Methylobacterium currus: one gene and its partner. Each later gene encodes a partner of the first gene's protein in a complex. Links are inferred from orthologs where the notes say so. Each region holds a gene or a part of one and is shown in the gene's direction. Other genes may lie near its edges.

Region 1 (8,987 bases):
TCGTCTCGATGCGGAGCGGCCGGCTCTCGGCATAGGGCCGCCCGACCGGGGCGTGGTGCAGGATGGCGGCGCGGACGCGTAGGGACACGATGGATCCTCCCGGCGGGGCGTCTCCCGGCCCCGGCGGGAGCAGGCTGGCAGCGGCACTGCTGCCGGTCAACCGGCCGCGGGCGCAGGATCAGGCCGCGTCACGCTCAGGCCGCATCCTCAGGCGGCGTCGTGCGCGCCGGCCTGCCAGAACGGGCGGCCGGCCTCGGCGAGCGCCTCCGCGCGGCTGAGGCCGACATCGGCCAGGGTCTCGTCGGTCATGAAGGGCAAGTCGCGCGCGAGGCCGCGGCGGGCGCTCCATCGCCGGAACCAGCCGCGCAGGATCGCCAGGCCGGCCAGGCGCGGTTCGTGCACGTGGCTCACGGTCACGACCCGCGGAGCGCCGGCGATGCGGTGCATCGGGAACGGGATGACGGTGGCGGCCACGGCAGGTCTCCTTCTGGATCGGGCCAGGCAGAGCTACCCGGAGCGGGGACCGCCGTATATTGAGTTCTTCACCCCGTTTCGTGCGCGAAACTCACAGGTCTCCGCCATGCGCAATCTGCCGCCGCTCTCGTCCCTGCGCGCCTTCGAGGCGGCGGCGCGCCTCGGCTCGGTGACGAAGGCGGCCAACGAGCTCGGGCGCACCCACGGGGCGGTGTCGCGCCAGGTGCGGGCGCTGCAGGATCAGGCCGGCACCGCCCTGTTCGAGAAGGCCGGCACGGGCCTGCGGCTCACCCCCGCCGGCGAGGCCTTCCGGGCCGTGGTGGCGGGGGTGCTCGACGATCTGGAGCGGGGCTACCTTCGCCTGCGCGATGCCGGGCGCGGCGCCAACGTCCACCTCGCCTGCGGGGCGACCTTCGCGATGCGCTGGCTGGTGCCGCGGCTGTCGGGCTTCTACCGCGAGCGGCCGACGGTGCAGGTGCGCCTCTCGATGACCTCGGCCCGGGAGACCCGCGACGACGGCGCAGACCTGGTGCTGACCTGGGACCGGCTCGCCCATCCGATCCGCGACGAGACCCGGGCGATCCGCCTCGGCGACGTGGCCTTCGGGGCGGTCTGCGCGCCCGATTACTTGGTCCGGGTCGAGAACCGGCGGATCGCCGCCGAGACCCGGATCGTCCACGAATACACGCCGCATTCCTGGCCGGCCTGGGAGGCGGCGACGGGGATGCGGGTCGCGGCCGAGCGGGACATCGCCTTCCCGCATAACGGCCTGTGCATCGAGGCCGCCCTGTCGGGCCTCGGCGTCGCGCTGGTGGAGCAGGTGCTGGTGCGCGACGACCTGGCGGCGGGCCGCCTCGTCGCCCCCTGCGGCCTGCACCGCTTCGCCGACGGCTTCGCCGCCGTGCCGGCGGCGGACCGTCCGCTCTCGCCGGCCGCGTCGGCCTTCGTCGACTGGCTGCGGCGGATGCTGGCCGCGGAGGCGTGAGCCGGCGATCCCGTCACGCCCCGCGGTCCCGGCGCATCGCCGGTGCCAGCAGGGTCCGACCCCATCACCGGCGGGTGCATCTCGGGCGGCTCGCGCCGAACTGCCCCAACGCAGAGGCGCCGCGAGACCGCTCGAATCGTACGCAGACCAAGTATCCACCCGCGTTGCGCGAAAGACACGGCAACGGATACACCTTCGCAACAGAGGCTAGATTGCCCAATTTTTGAGCAAACGCACAACAAAAGGTTTTGCCACGTTGCCGCCACACTGCCAGCTTGGCCGCAGTTGGCCCCGGCCGGATCTGGCCCCACAGATCCGGCTCCACATGGACTCCCCGACCGTGGCAATGCGCTTCACCCTCAGCAGCCTGACCGTCGCCCTGCTGTCGTCCGGCTCCGCTCTCGCCGCCGACCTGGCCGCCCCGGCCCCTGCCCCGGTGGCCGTTGTCGAGCACTGCAAGGCGACCCTGTCGCTGCCGGCCTATGGCGGCGTCATCAAGCCGAACCCGAACCCGTCCTGCTTCACCCTCGGCGGCTTCGGCGACATCTATGTCGGCGGCGCGATCACCGGCTACGCCTATACCCAGACCAACCCCTTCCCGTTCTCAGCCGCGCCGCTGCCGAGCGACCGGGCGGCCCGGGTCGACTTCACCAACATCCAGGGCTGGATCCAGAAGGCCGACGGCCCGTTCCAATTCTACGTCCAGGCCGGCGCCTACGCGATCCCGGCCCTCGGCTTCCTCAACTACAGCGCCCTCGACCAGACCGACCTGCTGTTCACGCCGCTGCCGGTCGCCTTCGGCAAGTACGTGTTCAACGACAACTGGTCGATCCAGGGCGGCCGGATGCCGACCCTGATCGGCACCGAGGCGCCGTTCACCTTCCAGAACCTGAACATCTCCCGTGGCCTCCTGTTCAACCAGGAGAACATCATCAACCACGGCGTGCAGGTGAACTACAGCGACGGCCCGTGGTCGGCCTCGGTCGCCGGCACCGACGGATTCTTCTCCGGCAACATCAGCTGGCTCACCGGCGCCGTCACCTACAAGCTCGACGACAACAACACCTTCGGCATCAACGGCGGCGTCAACCTCGACCGCACCGACGTGCTGTCGCGCAGCCTGCGCTACTCCTACGCGACGCCGCTCTTCCAGCAGAATAGCGGGATCCTGTCGATCAACTACACCTATTCGAACGGGCCGTGGACGATCACGCCCTACTTCCAGTACACGAACGTCGCGCGCGACTTCAAGATCGGCATCGCCGAGGGCGCCTCGACCTATGGCGGAGCGGTCCTGGCGAGCTACGCCTTCACCGACAACTTCGCGCTCGCCGGCCGCGTCGAGTACATCGCCCAGACCGGCGACCGGTTCGCCGGCGGCACCAGCCTGCTCTACGGCGCGGGCAGCTCGGCCCTGTCCTTCACCGTCACGCCGACCTTCACCTTTGACCGCTACTTCGTCCGCGGCGAGTATTCGCGGGTTCAGCTCTACGACATCACCCGCGGCGACCTGGTCTTCGGCACGCTCGGCACCGGCTTCGGCCGCACCGGCAACCGCACCTCGCAGGACCGCTACATGATCGAGGGCGGCATCACCTTCTAAGCCGCTCCCCCGATCACCGACCGTCCCCCCGCGCCCGCCCGGCTTCCCGCCGGGCGGGCGTCCGTCGTTTTGGTGGCATCACGAAAGTCGGATTGAAGGACGAGCGAGGCTTTCGTGCGGGACAGGCGGAGCTGGGCCTGCAAGACGGCGGCGGGGCGGAAGAGCGATCCGCGCAAAGACGGGCAAAGGCCCTACGGACGAAGCCGGTCGTTCGCACCGCCGGCCATGACCCGGGGCGTCACCGCACCCCCGACGTCTCTTCCGACAAGACCGGCACCGGCCTGCCGGCGAAGGTCCACAGGCGATGGCCGAGGAAATTCCAGAACACCACGACGCCGGTCGCCAGCAGCTGGGCCGGCAGGTAGGGCAGGCCGAACCCGCGGGTGAGCCCCGCCATGATCAGCCAGGTCAGCCCGAAGCCGATGGCCGCCACGACGCCGAAGCGCCAGGTCGCCTCGGCATGGGGCCGGGCGCTCGCATAGGTCAGGCGGCGGTTGAGCCCGTAGGAGACCACCGCGCCGGCGAGGTAGCCGGCGAGCGCCGCCGGCACCGGATCGGCGCGGCCGGTCTCGACCAGGGCGGCGAGCAGGGCGTAATGCACGGCGAGCGCCGCGAGGCTCACACCGACATAAGAGAGGAATTGCCGCGCAAGAGCCGCCAGCGCGTCGGCATCCCACAGCTTCGCTCTCGGTTCGCTCGCCACGGCGTCACTCGACCACGCACAGGAATCATCGGGGCGGCCGGCGCCGCCCCGCTTCCTGTCTAGCGCCGGGCACTGAACCGAAGATGACCCGAAAGCGGCGGATCCGGGGTCATCCTTGCAGGCGAGCCGCCACCTTTCGGCTGAGCCAGCGCGGCATCAGGCGGGCGCCGATCACCGCGGCCCGGTTGGCCGCTCCGGGGATCACCACCGCACGGCCGGCGAGATGGCCGGCGACCGCCGCCTCGGCCACCGCGTCCGGCGCCATCACGTTGCCGGTGAAGCGCTTGGCGCCGCCGACATCGGCCCGCTCCGAAAACTCCGTCGCGGTGGCGCCGGGACAGACGGCCGTGACGGTCACGCCGTGCGGCCGCGCCTCCTCGTAGAGGGCCTCCGACAGCGACAGGAGGTAGGCCTTGCTGGCATAGTAGGCCGCCATGTTGGGACCCGGCAGGTAGGCGACCACAGAGGCGACGTTGAGGATGCCGCCGGAGCGCCGGGCGATCAGGCCGGGCAGCACCAGGCGGCTGAGCACGGTCGGCGCCGTGACATTCACCGCCACCATCTCGGTCTGGTCCTGCGCCGGCAGGGCGCTGAGGCGGCCGCGCAGGCCGAAGCCCGCATTGTTGACGAGGGTGTGGAGAGGAATGCCCCGCGCCGCGACCGCCGCGATCAGGCCCTCGGCGGCGCCCGGTGCCGCGAGGTCGGCCGGGATCACCGCGACCGGGACGGGCAGGTCCGCCGCCAGCGCCTCCAGGCGGTCCACCCGCCGGGCGCTCAGCACCAGCGGTCGCCCGCGCCGGGCGAAGGCCCGGGCGATCTCGGCGCCGATTCCGCTCGACGCGCCGGTGACCAGCGTCCAGCGCGCATCTCCCCTCCTGTCCCCGTTCTCGGCCACACCCTTCCCCTGATCTGTACGCCTATGCTAAGGGCGCCCAACGCAATCCCCGCCGCTCCCGTACGTTCCGCTCCCGCCTCGACGCCCGCCAGGGCCTCGCGACGCCGGATCCGAGGAACGAGGCAGCGCGCCGCACGAGTCTGAAGCGTCCGATGCCCAAGCGCACCGATCTCTCCTCCATCCTCATCATCGGCGCGGGCCCGATCGTCATCGGGCAGGCATGCGAGTTCGATTATTCCGGCACGCAGGCCTGCAAGGCCCTGCGTGAGGAAGGCTACCGGATCATCCTGGTCAACTCGAATCCGGCGACGATCATGACCGATCCGGATCTCGCCGACGCCACCTATGTCGAGCCGATCACGCCGGAGATCGTCGCCCGCATCATCGAGAAGGAGCGGCCCGACGCCCTCCTGCCGACCATGGGCGGGCAGACCGCGCTGAACTGCGCCCTCTCGCTCAAGCGCATGGGCGTGCTGGAAAAATTCGGCGTGCAGATGATCGGCGCCACCGCGGAGGCGATCGACAAGGCGGAGGATCGCAGCCTCTTCCGCGACGCGATGACCAAGATCGGGCTCGAGACCCCGAAATCGGCGCTGGCCAACGCCTCGGCGGCCAAGAAGGCCGACCGGGAGAAGTACCTCGCCGAGGTGGCCCGCATCGAGGCGGCCGAGAGCGACCCGCAGTCCCGCAAGGCGGCGCTCGCCGCCTTCGAGAAGAAGTGGGCCTCCGGCGAGAACGACCGGCGCAAGCGCTACGGCGAGCACGCGATCGGCCAGGCGCTGGTGGCTTTGGCCGAGGTCGGCCTGCCGGCGATCATCCGGCCGTCCTTCACGATGGGCGGCACCGGCGGAGGCATCGCCTATAACCGGGAGGAGTTCCTCGACATCGTCGAACGCGGCATCGACGCCTCGCCGACCAACGAGGTGCTGATCGAGGAATCGGTGCTGGGCTGGAAGGAGTACGAGATGGAGGTCGTCCGCGATCGTGCGGACAACTGCATCATCGTCTGCTCGATCGAGAACCTCGACCCGATGGGGGTGCATACCGGCGACTCGATCACGGTGGCGCCGGCGCTGACGCTGACCGACAAGGAATACCAGCGCATGCGCGACGCCTCGCTCGCGGTCCTGCGCGAGATCGGCGTCGAGACCGGCGGCTCGAACGTGCAGTTCGCCGTCGATCCGGCCACCGGCCGGATGATCGTGATCGAGATGAACCCGCGCGTGTCGCGCTCCTCGGCGCTCGCCTCGAAGGCGACCGGCTTCCCGATCGCCAAGGTCGCGGCCAAGCTCGCCGTCGGCTACACCCTCGACGAGATCGCCAACGACATCACGGGCGGTGCCACCCCGGCCTCGTTCGAGCCGACGATCGACTACGTCGTCACCAAGATCCCGCGCTTCGCCTTCGAGAAGTTCCCGGGCGCCGAGCCGACGCTGACCACCGCCATGAAGTCGGTCGGCGAGGCGATGGCGATCGGCCGCACCTTCTCCGAGTCGCTCCAGAAGGCCCTGCGCTCGCTGGAGACCGGCCTCACCGGCCTCGACGAGATCGAGATCGAGGGCCTCGGCAAGGGCGACGACCGCAACGCCATCAAGGCGGCGATCGGCACCCCGACCCCCGACCGGCTGCTCAAGGTGGCGCAGGCTTTGCGCCTCGGCGTCAGCCACGAGGAGGTCCACGCCTCCTGCAAGATCGACCCGTGGTTCCTGGAGCAGCTCCAGGGCATCATCGATCTCGAGACGAAGGTGAAGCGCTTCGGCCTGCCGAAGACCGAAGGCGCCTTCCGCCAGCTCAAGGCGGCGGGTTTTTCCGATGCGCGCCTCGCCGTGCTCGCCGGCACGGACGAGGGTGCGGTGCGCGACGCCCGCCGGTCGCTCCGCGTGCGGCCGGTCTTCAAGCGGATCGACACCTGCGCGGCCGAGTTCAAGTCGCCGACGGCCTATATGTACTCGACCTACGTCGCCCCCTTCGCGGGCGCGATGGCCGACGAGGCGCTGCCCTCGGACAAGAAGAAGGTGATCATCCTCGGCGGCGGCCCGAACCGGATCGGCCAGGGCATCGAGTTCGACTATTGCTGCTGCCACGCCTGCTTCGCGCTCTCGGATGCGGGTTACGAGACCATCATGGTCAACTGCAATCCGGAGACGGTCTCGACCGACTACGACACCTCGGACCGGCTCTATTTCGAGCCGCTGACCGCCGAGGACGTGCTGGAGATCATCGAGACCGAGCGGCAGGCCGGCACGCTCCACGGCGTCATCGTGCAGTTCGGCGGCCAGACCCCGCTGAAGCTCGCCCGCGCCCTCGAGGAGGCCGGGGTGCCGATCCTCGGCACCTCGCCGGACGCGATCGACCTCGCCGAGGACCGCGACCGCTTCAAGCGCCTGCTCGACAAGCTGCACCTGAAGCAGCCGAAGAACGGCATCGCCTATTCGGTGGAGCAGAGCCGGCTCATCGCCGCCGATCTCGGCCTGCCCTTCGTGGTGCGCCCCTCCTACGTGCTCGGCGGGCGCGCGATGGCGATCATCCACGACGAGACCCAGTTCGCCGACTACCTGCTCGACACCCTGCCGAGCCTGATCCCGTCGGACGTGAAGGCCCGTTACCCCAACGACAAGACCGGCCAGATCAACACCGTCCTGGGCAAGAACCCGCTCCTGTTCGACCGCTACCTGTCGGACGCGATCGAGGTCGACGTCGACGCGGTCTCGGACGGGAAGGATGTCTTCATCGCCGGCATCATGGAGCACATCGAGGAGGCGGGCATCCACTCGGGGGACTCGGCCTGCTCGCTGCCGCCGCGCTCGCTCTCAGCCGAAACCATCGCCGAGCTGGAGCGCCAGACCCGCGGCCTCGCGCTCGCGCTCGAGGTCGGCGGCCTGATGAACGTGCAATACGCGATCAAGGACGGGATGATCTACGTCCTGGAGGTGAACCCGCGGGCGTCGCGCACGGTGCCGTTCGTCGCCAAGGTGATCGGCGAGCCGATCGCCAAGATCGCCGCCCGGGTCATGGCCGGCGAGCCCCTCGCCTCCTTCGGCCTCAAGCCCAAGACCCTGCCGCACATCGCCGTCAAGGAAGCGGTCTTCCCCTTCGCCCGCTTCCCCGGGGTCGACGTGCTGCTCGGGCCGGAGATGCGCTCGACCGGCGAGGTGATCGGCCTCGACCGCGGCTTCGGCGTCGCCTTCGCCAAGAGCCAGCTCGGCTCCGGCACCCAGGTGCCGAAGGCCGGCACGGTCTTCGTCTCGGTGCGCGACGGCGACAAGGCGCGCATCCTGCCATCGATCAAGCTGCTCGCCGAACTCGGCTTCACGGTGCTCGCCACCACCGGCACGCAGCGCTACCTCGTCGAGAACGGCGTGGCTTGCGCCCGCATCAACAAGGTGCTGGAGGGCCGGCCGCACGTGGTCGACGCGATCAAGAACGGCGAGATCCACCTGGTGTTCAACACCACCGAGGGGGCGGGCGCGCTGTCCGACTCCCGGTCCCTGCGCCGGGCCGCCCTCTTGCATAAAGTGCCGTACTACACCACTCTCGCGGGAGCGATGGCGGCCGCAGAGGGAATCAAGGCCTATCTCGGGGGCGATCTCGAGGTCCGGGCCCTGCAGGAATATTTCGCGGCGTGAAGACGTAGGACCGCGGAGACATCTCTTCTCATCCCCACGCGCCCGCGCGGGACAATCGGAAACAGGCCCGGTCGGGGAGGCTCACCCTCCCGCCGGGCCGATTATTTGTGACGCGAGACGACGACGATGGACAAGGTTCCGATCACGGTACGGGGATTCGCGGCTCTGGAGGCGGAGCTGAAGCGCCGCCAGCAGGAGGAGCGTCCGCGGATCATCCAGGCGATCGCGGAGGCCCGCGCGCTCGGCGACCTGTCGGAGAATGCCGAGTACCACGCCGCCAAGGAGGCACAGTCGCACAACGAGGGCCGGGTGCTGGAGCTGGAGAGCCTGATCTCCCGCGCCGAGGTCATCGACGTGTCGAAGCTCTCGGGGACGAAGGTCAAGTTCGGCGCCACCGTCAAGCTGATCGACGAGGACACCGAGGAGGAGAAGACCTACCAGATCGTCGGCGAGCCCGAGGCCGACGTGCATGCCGGCCGGGTCTCGATCACCTCGCCCATCGCCCGCGCCCTGATCGGCAAGGCCGTCGGCGACACCGTCGAGGTCGTCACCCCGGGCGGCGGCAAGTCCTACGAAATCGTCGGCATCCAGTTCGGCGCTTAGGCGCCGACGATCGTTCGGCGCCTGAGCGGAGGATCGCCCGGCGCCCGGCCCGCGAAGCGTTGCCGTGACGGCGGCCTGAGGCTATCCCGGCCCTCACG
Region 2 (5,671 bases), 1.4 Mb from region 1 along the record:
GTGATCCCGAGCACCAGGACCCGAATGGACGACAACGATCTCACCGTGCACCCCCGCTCCCCGGAACCCGTCAGGCTCCCCTTGGATGACGCAGAGATAACGACGAACCTCTTTAATCCTTACCTAACGATGGAACAGACGTCCTTCTGCGAAATTCTGTTGAACCTCACGCCCGATGCCGGCTCGCGCGGCCCGGGAGAGACGGGGCGGGAACCGGCGCGGCCGATGCGCCGCGCCGTCGGGACAGCGGGGATCGACCTCCGCCGTCCAGACGCGCCGGCGCCCGCGACGAGGCGTCGGGCGCGGCGTCCTTGCACGACACCGGTACGGCCGGGCCCGGCGCCGGTCGCGGCCGTCAGGCCAGCATTCCCTTCACCAGGCCGCTCGCCTTGGCGAAGTCCATCCGGCCGGCATACTTGCCCTTCAGGGCGGCGATGACCTTGCCCATGTCCTTCGGCGAGGCGGCACCGGTCTCCGCGATGGCGGCCTGGATCGCCGCGCGGGTCTCATCCTCGTCCATCTGCTGGGGCAGGAACTGCGCGATGATCGCGGCTTCCGCCCGCTCCCCTTCGGCGAGTTCGGGGCGGCCGCCCTGGTCGTAGACCGTCGCCGATTCGTTGCGCTGCTTGATCATCTTCTGGAGCAGCGAAAAGATCTCCTCCTCGCCCAGGGGCTCCTTGCCTAGGCCGCGGGCCTCGATGTCCTTGTCCTTGAGGGCGGCCTGGATCAGCCGGACGGTGGCGAGCTTCGCCTTGTCGCCGGCCTTCATGGCTTCCTTCATCTCGGCGGTGAGGCGCTGGCGCAGCATGCCGGTCTCCTGGTGTTGTCGTGTGATGCAAGGCACTTGAAAGGTGAGGCACTTGAGGGGATACCGGAGCATCCCCAGATTGACCGGGCCGCCGCCGGCCCCGTAAACAGCCGGCCGCGCCCGTCGGCCGTGCCCGGCCGCGACATAAGCGAGTTCACGATCATGCTGCAAGACGACGCGGCCGCCCCCGCGCAACCCGAAGGCTGGGCCGAGCCCGTCGCGACCGCCCTCCTGGTGCTCGCCGACGGCACGGTTCTGGAGGGTTTCGGCATCGGCGCCACCGGCGAGGCCGCCGGCGAGGTCTGCTTCAACACCGCGATGACCGGTTACCAGGAGATCCTGACCGATCCGTCCTATGCCGGGCAGATCGTCACCTTCACCTTCCCGCATATCGGCAATGTCGGCACCAACGACGAGGACCTCGAGAGCCTCGACGATGCCCCGGCCTCCGGCGTGCGCGGCGCGGTGATCGCCTCGGCCGTCACGAATCCCTCCAACTGGCGCTCCTCGCGCCACCTCGACGGCTGGCTGAAGGCCCGCGGCATCGTCGGCATCACCGGGGTCGACACCCGCGCGCTGACGGCCCTCATCCGCGACCGCGGCATGCCGAACGCGATCCTGGCCAACGACCCGGACGGGCGCTTCGACCGCGAGGCGCTGAAGGCGAAGGCCGCCGCGCTCCCGCCGATGGAAGGCCTCGACCTCGTGCCGCCGGTGACGAGCAAGGCCTCCACGACCTGGGGGCAGACCGTGTGGCAGCACCCCGCCGGCTACGGCAGCCGCGCGCCGGGCGAGGGCCTCAAGGTCGTGGCGATCGATTACGGCGTGAAGCGCAACATCCTGCGCCTCCTGGCGAAGGCGGGCTGCGACGTCACGGTCGTGCCGGCCACCGCGAGCGCCGAGGAGGTGCTGGCGCTCAAGCCCGACGGCGTCTTCCTGTCGAACGGCCCCGGCGACCCGGCGGCGACCGGCGAATACGCCGTGCCGGTGATCCGCGCCCTCCTCGACAAGAAGGTCCCGACCTTCGGCATCTGCCTCGGCCACCAGCTGATGGGCCTCGCGCTCGGGGGCCGCACGGTGAAGATGAGCCAGGGCCATCACGGCGCCAACCACCCGGTGAAGGACCGCACCACCGGCAAGGTCGAGATCGTCTCGATGAACCACGGCTTCGCGGTCGATCCGAACAGCCTGCCGGAGAACGCCGTCGAGACCCACGTCTCGCTGTTCGACGGGTCGAATTGCGGCCTGTCCCTGACAGACCGCCCGGCCTTCTCGGTGCAGCACCACCCGGAAGCCTCGCCGGGCCCGCAGGACAGCCACTACCTGTTCGACCGCTTCGTCAGCCTCATGCGCGAGACGAAAGGCAGCAACGCGTAACTCTGAAAAAGGTTGCGGCCGGATCCGGCCGCAGCCACAAAAAACCCGAACTCGCGGCCGATTCTTCGGCCGTCTACCGCCCTGGAGCGACGACGATGAACGATCGTCGCGGGGCCGCGAATTCGGGGCTTGCCCAGTGACCGACCACGCCGCGACCGACAGCTTCTCGCGCCTGCACCGCACCTTCACGACCCATCTCGGCATCGCCGTGGGGCTGGCCTGGGTGACCACCCTGGCGGCCGCGACCCAGGCGCCGTGGGTGCGCAACATCCGCGCGCTGATCGACCCGATGGCGAGCCGCGTCGAGAGCACCTGGTCGTTCCTGTTCGCGATGCCGGTGGTACTGACCCTCGCCTGGCTCGGCGCCCTCTACGGCCGCGAGACCCTGCGCGAGCTGCGCGCCCTGCCGAACGACGCCGCCGAGTTCGCGCTGGCCGCCGTCGTCGCCTTCGCGGTCTTCTATCTCTCGATCGACCGGGCGGTCTCGGTCCTGCTGATCGGCGGCTGAGCGCGCCCGGGGTGGTTGCCTCCTGGCGCGAGTTCTGGGACCGCGACACCCCGATCTACGTCAATGCGCGCCACAAGGCCCGGCACTATGCCGGGCTGGCCGACGAGATCGCCGCCCTGGTTCCGCACCCGGACGCGGTCGTCCTCGACCACGGCAGCGGCGAGGCCCTGTCTGCCGCCCGGGTCGCTCTGGCTTGCGGCCGGCTCCTCCTCTGCGACGCCTCGCCGCGCCAGCGCGACGCCCTTCGCCGGCGCTTCTCCGACAATCCCAAGATCGCCGTCCTGTCGCCCGAGGAGGTCGCCGCGCTGCCGCCGGCCGGCCTCGACCTCGTGGTGGCGAACTCCCTGGCGCAGTACCTCACCGCCGCGGAGCTCGACGCCTGCCTGCTGACCTGGCGCCGCCTCTTGAAGCCCGGCGGCCGCCTGGTCCTCGCCGACGTCATTCCACCCCATCTCGGCGCTCTGTCGGACGCCGCCGCGCTCCTCGCCTTCGCCCGGCGCGAGGGTTTTCTGCTGGCGGCGGTGATCGGCCTCGCCCGCACCCTCGTGTCGGATTACCGGAGCTTGCGCCGGCGCCTCGGGCTCACGCGCTCCGGCGAGGCCGCGATGCTGGCCCGGCTCGCGGCTGCCGGCTTCGCGGCGGAGCGGATGCCGCAGAATCTCGGGCACAATCAGGGGCGGATGGCGTTCGTGGGGCGGGCGTGACGTCGAACGGCGGCTCGCATCGCCGTGAGCGGATGCTGCCAGCGCACGGTCAGCCTGCCCGCCAGCGGCGCCGCGTTCGGAACACCCGGTACTCCCGCACGACATCGAAGAGCCCGAACACGGCCCCACCGACCGAGAGGATGGAGAGGGCGGGCAGCCCGCGACACCAGACACCGATGCTCGCCGTACCCATCCCGGTCGCGAGGGCGAACGCTCCCGCGACGGCGTGACGCCGCGCGTCGTCGGAGATGTCCGGGTTCCAGATCCAGTGCCGGACCGACACACGAAAGCTCTCCTCGCCGGTCTTCGGGATTTTGGGACGAATGACTTTGTCCAGTTTCACCCAGTGCCACCCTGCCACCAGGAGAAGGGCACCCGAGATGAGCCACACGACGACCCGCATTGATCGCCTCCCCCGATCCGGCGCAGCGGTGCGCCGCACCGGTTAAGCGCCCGAGAACGAATCCGCCGCATATCTCATCGTCCTGGCGCAGCAGGTGACGCGAGGCAAGTCCGGTCGACCTCGGATCTCGGACAGCCTGCGTCGAAGGCGCTCCGTCAGGCCGCCGACCGGGCGATATTTCGCCGCGCAGCCTTGCCGGCGCCGCACCTCCGCCGAGGTGAGTCGCACAAGGAACCCATACGGAGAACCGGGATGACGCTGTCGCGTCGCTCCCTCCTGGCCGGCGCCGCCGTGCTCGCCGCTTCCACCCGTACCCGCGCCGCGAGCGATGCCGACGTCGCGGTGATCGGGGCTGGCGCCGCCGGCCTCGCCGCGGCTTCGGCGATCCGGCGGAGCGGCCACAGCGTCGTGGTGCTGGAGGCCCGCGGGCGCGTCGGCGGGCGGGCCTTCACCGAGACGGCGCTCGGGCCGGGGCGCAGCTTCGATGCCGGCGGGCAATACGTGCACTGGGCCGAGCGCAACCCGTGGCGGGAGATCGCGCAAGCGGCGCGCGTGCGCACCACCGACGACGCCACCAGCCCCTGGCCGGTCCTGGTGAACGATGGCGTCCGGGCGAGCGAGGCCGAGCGGCGCCAGCGCCGGTCGGGGTTCGGCCGGGTCAGCGCCCTCCTCGACCACCCGGCCGGTCCGGACCGCTCGGTGGCGCAGGCCGTGGCGGGCGAGGACGAGGCGGCACGGGCCGCCGCCACCGGGCTCACCCGCCTCACCCTCGGCGAGGAGCCGGACCGGGTCTCCTGCGCCGATTACGACCAGCTCTGGTCCGGCGACGACATCTGGGTCGACGGCTACGGCGCCCTCGTGGCCTCCCACTACGCCGACCTGCCGGTGCGGCTGGACACGCCCGTGACGGGCCTCGACTGGAGCGGCCCGGGCGTCGCCGTGGAGACGCCCCGCGGACGCTTACGGGCCGCCTGCGCCATCGTGACGGTGCCGGTCGGCGTGCTGGCGTCGGGCTCCTTGCGCTTCACCCCGGACCTGCCGGCGGCGACCGCGCAAGCCGTGGCGGGACTGACGATGGGCGCCTACACCAAGATCGGGCTGGCCCTCGACCTCGCCCGGCTACGCGCCCAGGACCTGCGCGACGCCGTGATCCTGCGCGGCGGCACGCCCGGCCTCACCGCCTATCTGGAGATGCAGCCGTTCGGGAAGCCCCTGGCGGTGCTCCATTGCGGCGGCGACGGCGCCCGGGCCCTGTGCGAGGCCGGCGAGAGGGCGGCCTTGGCCGCGGCGACCGACCATCTGGTGAGCGTCTTCGGCGCCGACATCCGCGCCGCCGTCACGGCGGGCCGGCTCGCCGCCTGGTGGACCGACCCGTTCTCCCGCGGCAGCTACTCCCTGGCGCGGCCCGGCCACCTCGCCGCCCGGGAAGCCCTGCGGGTGCCGGTGGCCGAGCGGATCTACCTCGCCGGCGAGGCAGCAGGGGGCGGGGCGGCGATGACGGTGGGCGGGGCGACGCTCGACGGGGAGCGGGCGGCACGGGACGTGCTCAAGCGGCTGGGGTCGTGACAATCAGTGCAGCGTCAGCCGAGGCCCGTCCGCCGGCCGGCGCTCCCAGGCCTGGACCAGGTTGCCGGCGACGCCGCCGTCGCACAGGCGGCTGCTGAGATCGCAGAAGACGCGCTCGGACACCGCGAAGTCGGTGGCCATCTGGACGTCGTCCGCCTCCTCCTCGGTCGAGGCGGTGAAGCGGTCGAAGGCGGCGGACATCTCCGCGAAGGCGAAGGCCACCGGCATGGTGCGGAAGACCGTGGCGCCCTCCGCGTCGAGATCGCCGGTATCGAGGTCGCGCATCCGCACGACGTAGCCGTCGG

The links. The genes of interacting proteins can lie anywhere in the genome.
Region 2: the proteins of carB (region 1) and carA are in contact, whole or in part, in a solved structure (PDB 1KEE), measured with the Escherichia coli proteins. The link is inferred for Methylobacterium currus from one-to-one orthologs.

Annotation. Positions count from the first base shown.
Region 1 is NZ_CP028843.1:5,164,484-5,173,470, forward strand. Bases 4,475-8,486 are described here. They hold carB (carbamoyl-phosphate synthase large subunit), read left to right. Parts: upstream 4,475-4,812; coding sequence 4,813-8,286; downstream 8,287-8,486. Other genes in these bases: DA075_RS23880 (SDR family NAD(P)-dependent oxidoreductase), read right to left, coding at 4,475-4,660; greA (transcription elongation factor GreA), read left to right, coding at 8,413-8,486. Also shown: DA075_RS23855 (zinc-dependent alcohol dehydrogenase family protein), read right to left, coding at 1-88; DA075_RS23860 (DUF1127 domain-containing protein), read right to left, coding at 208-474; DA075_RS23865 (LysR substrate-binding domain-containing protein), read left to right, coding at 581-1,459; DA075_RS23870 (porin), read left to right, coding at 1,785-3,062; DA075_RS23875 (GtrA family protein), read right to left, coding at 3,301-3,765; more of DA075_RS23880, read right to left, coding at 3,875-4,474; more of greA, read left to right, coding at 8,487-8,889. UniProt on the Escherichia coli protein: Large subunit of the glutamine-dependent carbamoyl phosphate synthetase (CPSase).
Region 2 is NZ_CP028843.1:6,527,807-6,533,477, forward strand. The notes cover bases 91-3,077. They hold carA (glutamine-hydrolyzing carbamoyl-phosphate synthase small subunit), read left to right. Parts: upstream 91-970; coding sequence 971-2,185; downstream 2,186-3,077. Other genes in these bases: DA075_RS29990 (GatB/YqeY domain-containing protein), read right to left, coding at 356-808; DA075_RS30000 (hypothetical protein), read left to right, coding at 2,322-2,693; DA075_RS30005 (class I SAM-dependent methyltransferase), read left to right, coding at 2,705-3,077. Also shown: DA075_RS29985 (methyl-accepting chemotaxis protein), read right to left, coding at 1-35; more of DA075_RS30005, read left to right, coding at 3,078-3,397; DA075_RS30010 (hypothetical protein), read right to left, coding at 3,447-3,800; DA075_RS30015 (flavin monoamine oxidase family protein), read left to right, coding at 4,053-5,366; DA075_RS30020 (hypothetical protein), read right to left, coding at 5,370-5,671. UniProt on the Escherichia coli protein: Small subunit of the glutamine-dependent carbamoyl phosphate synthetase (CPSase).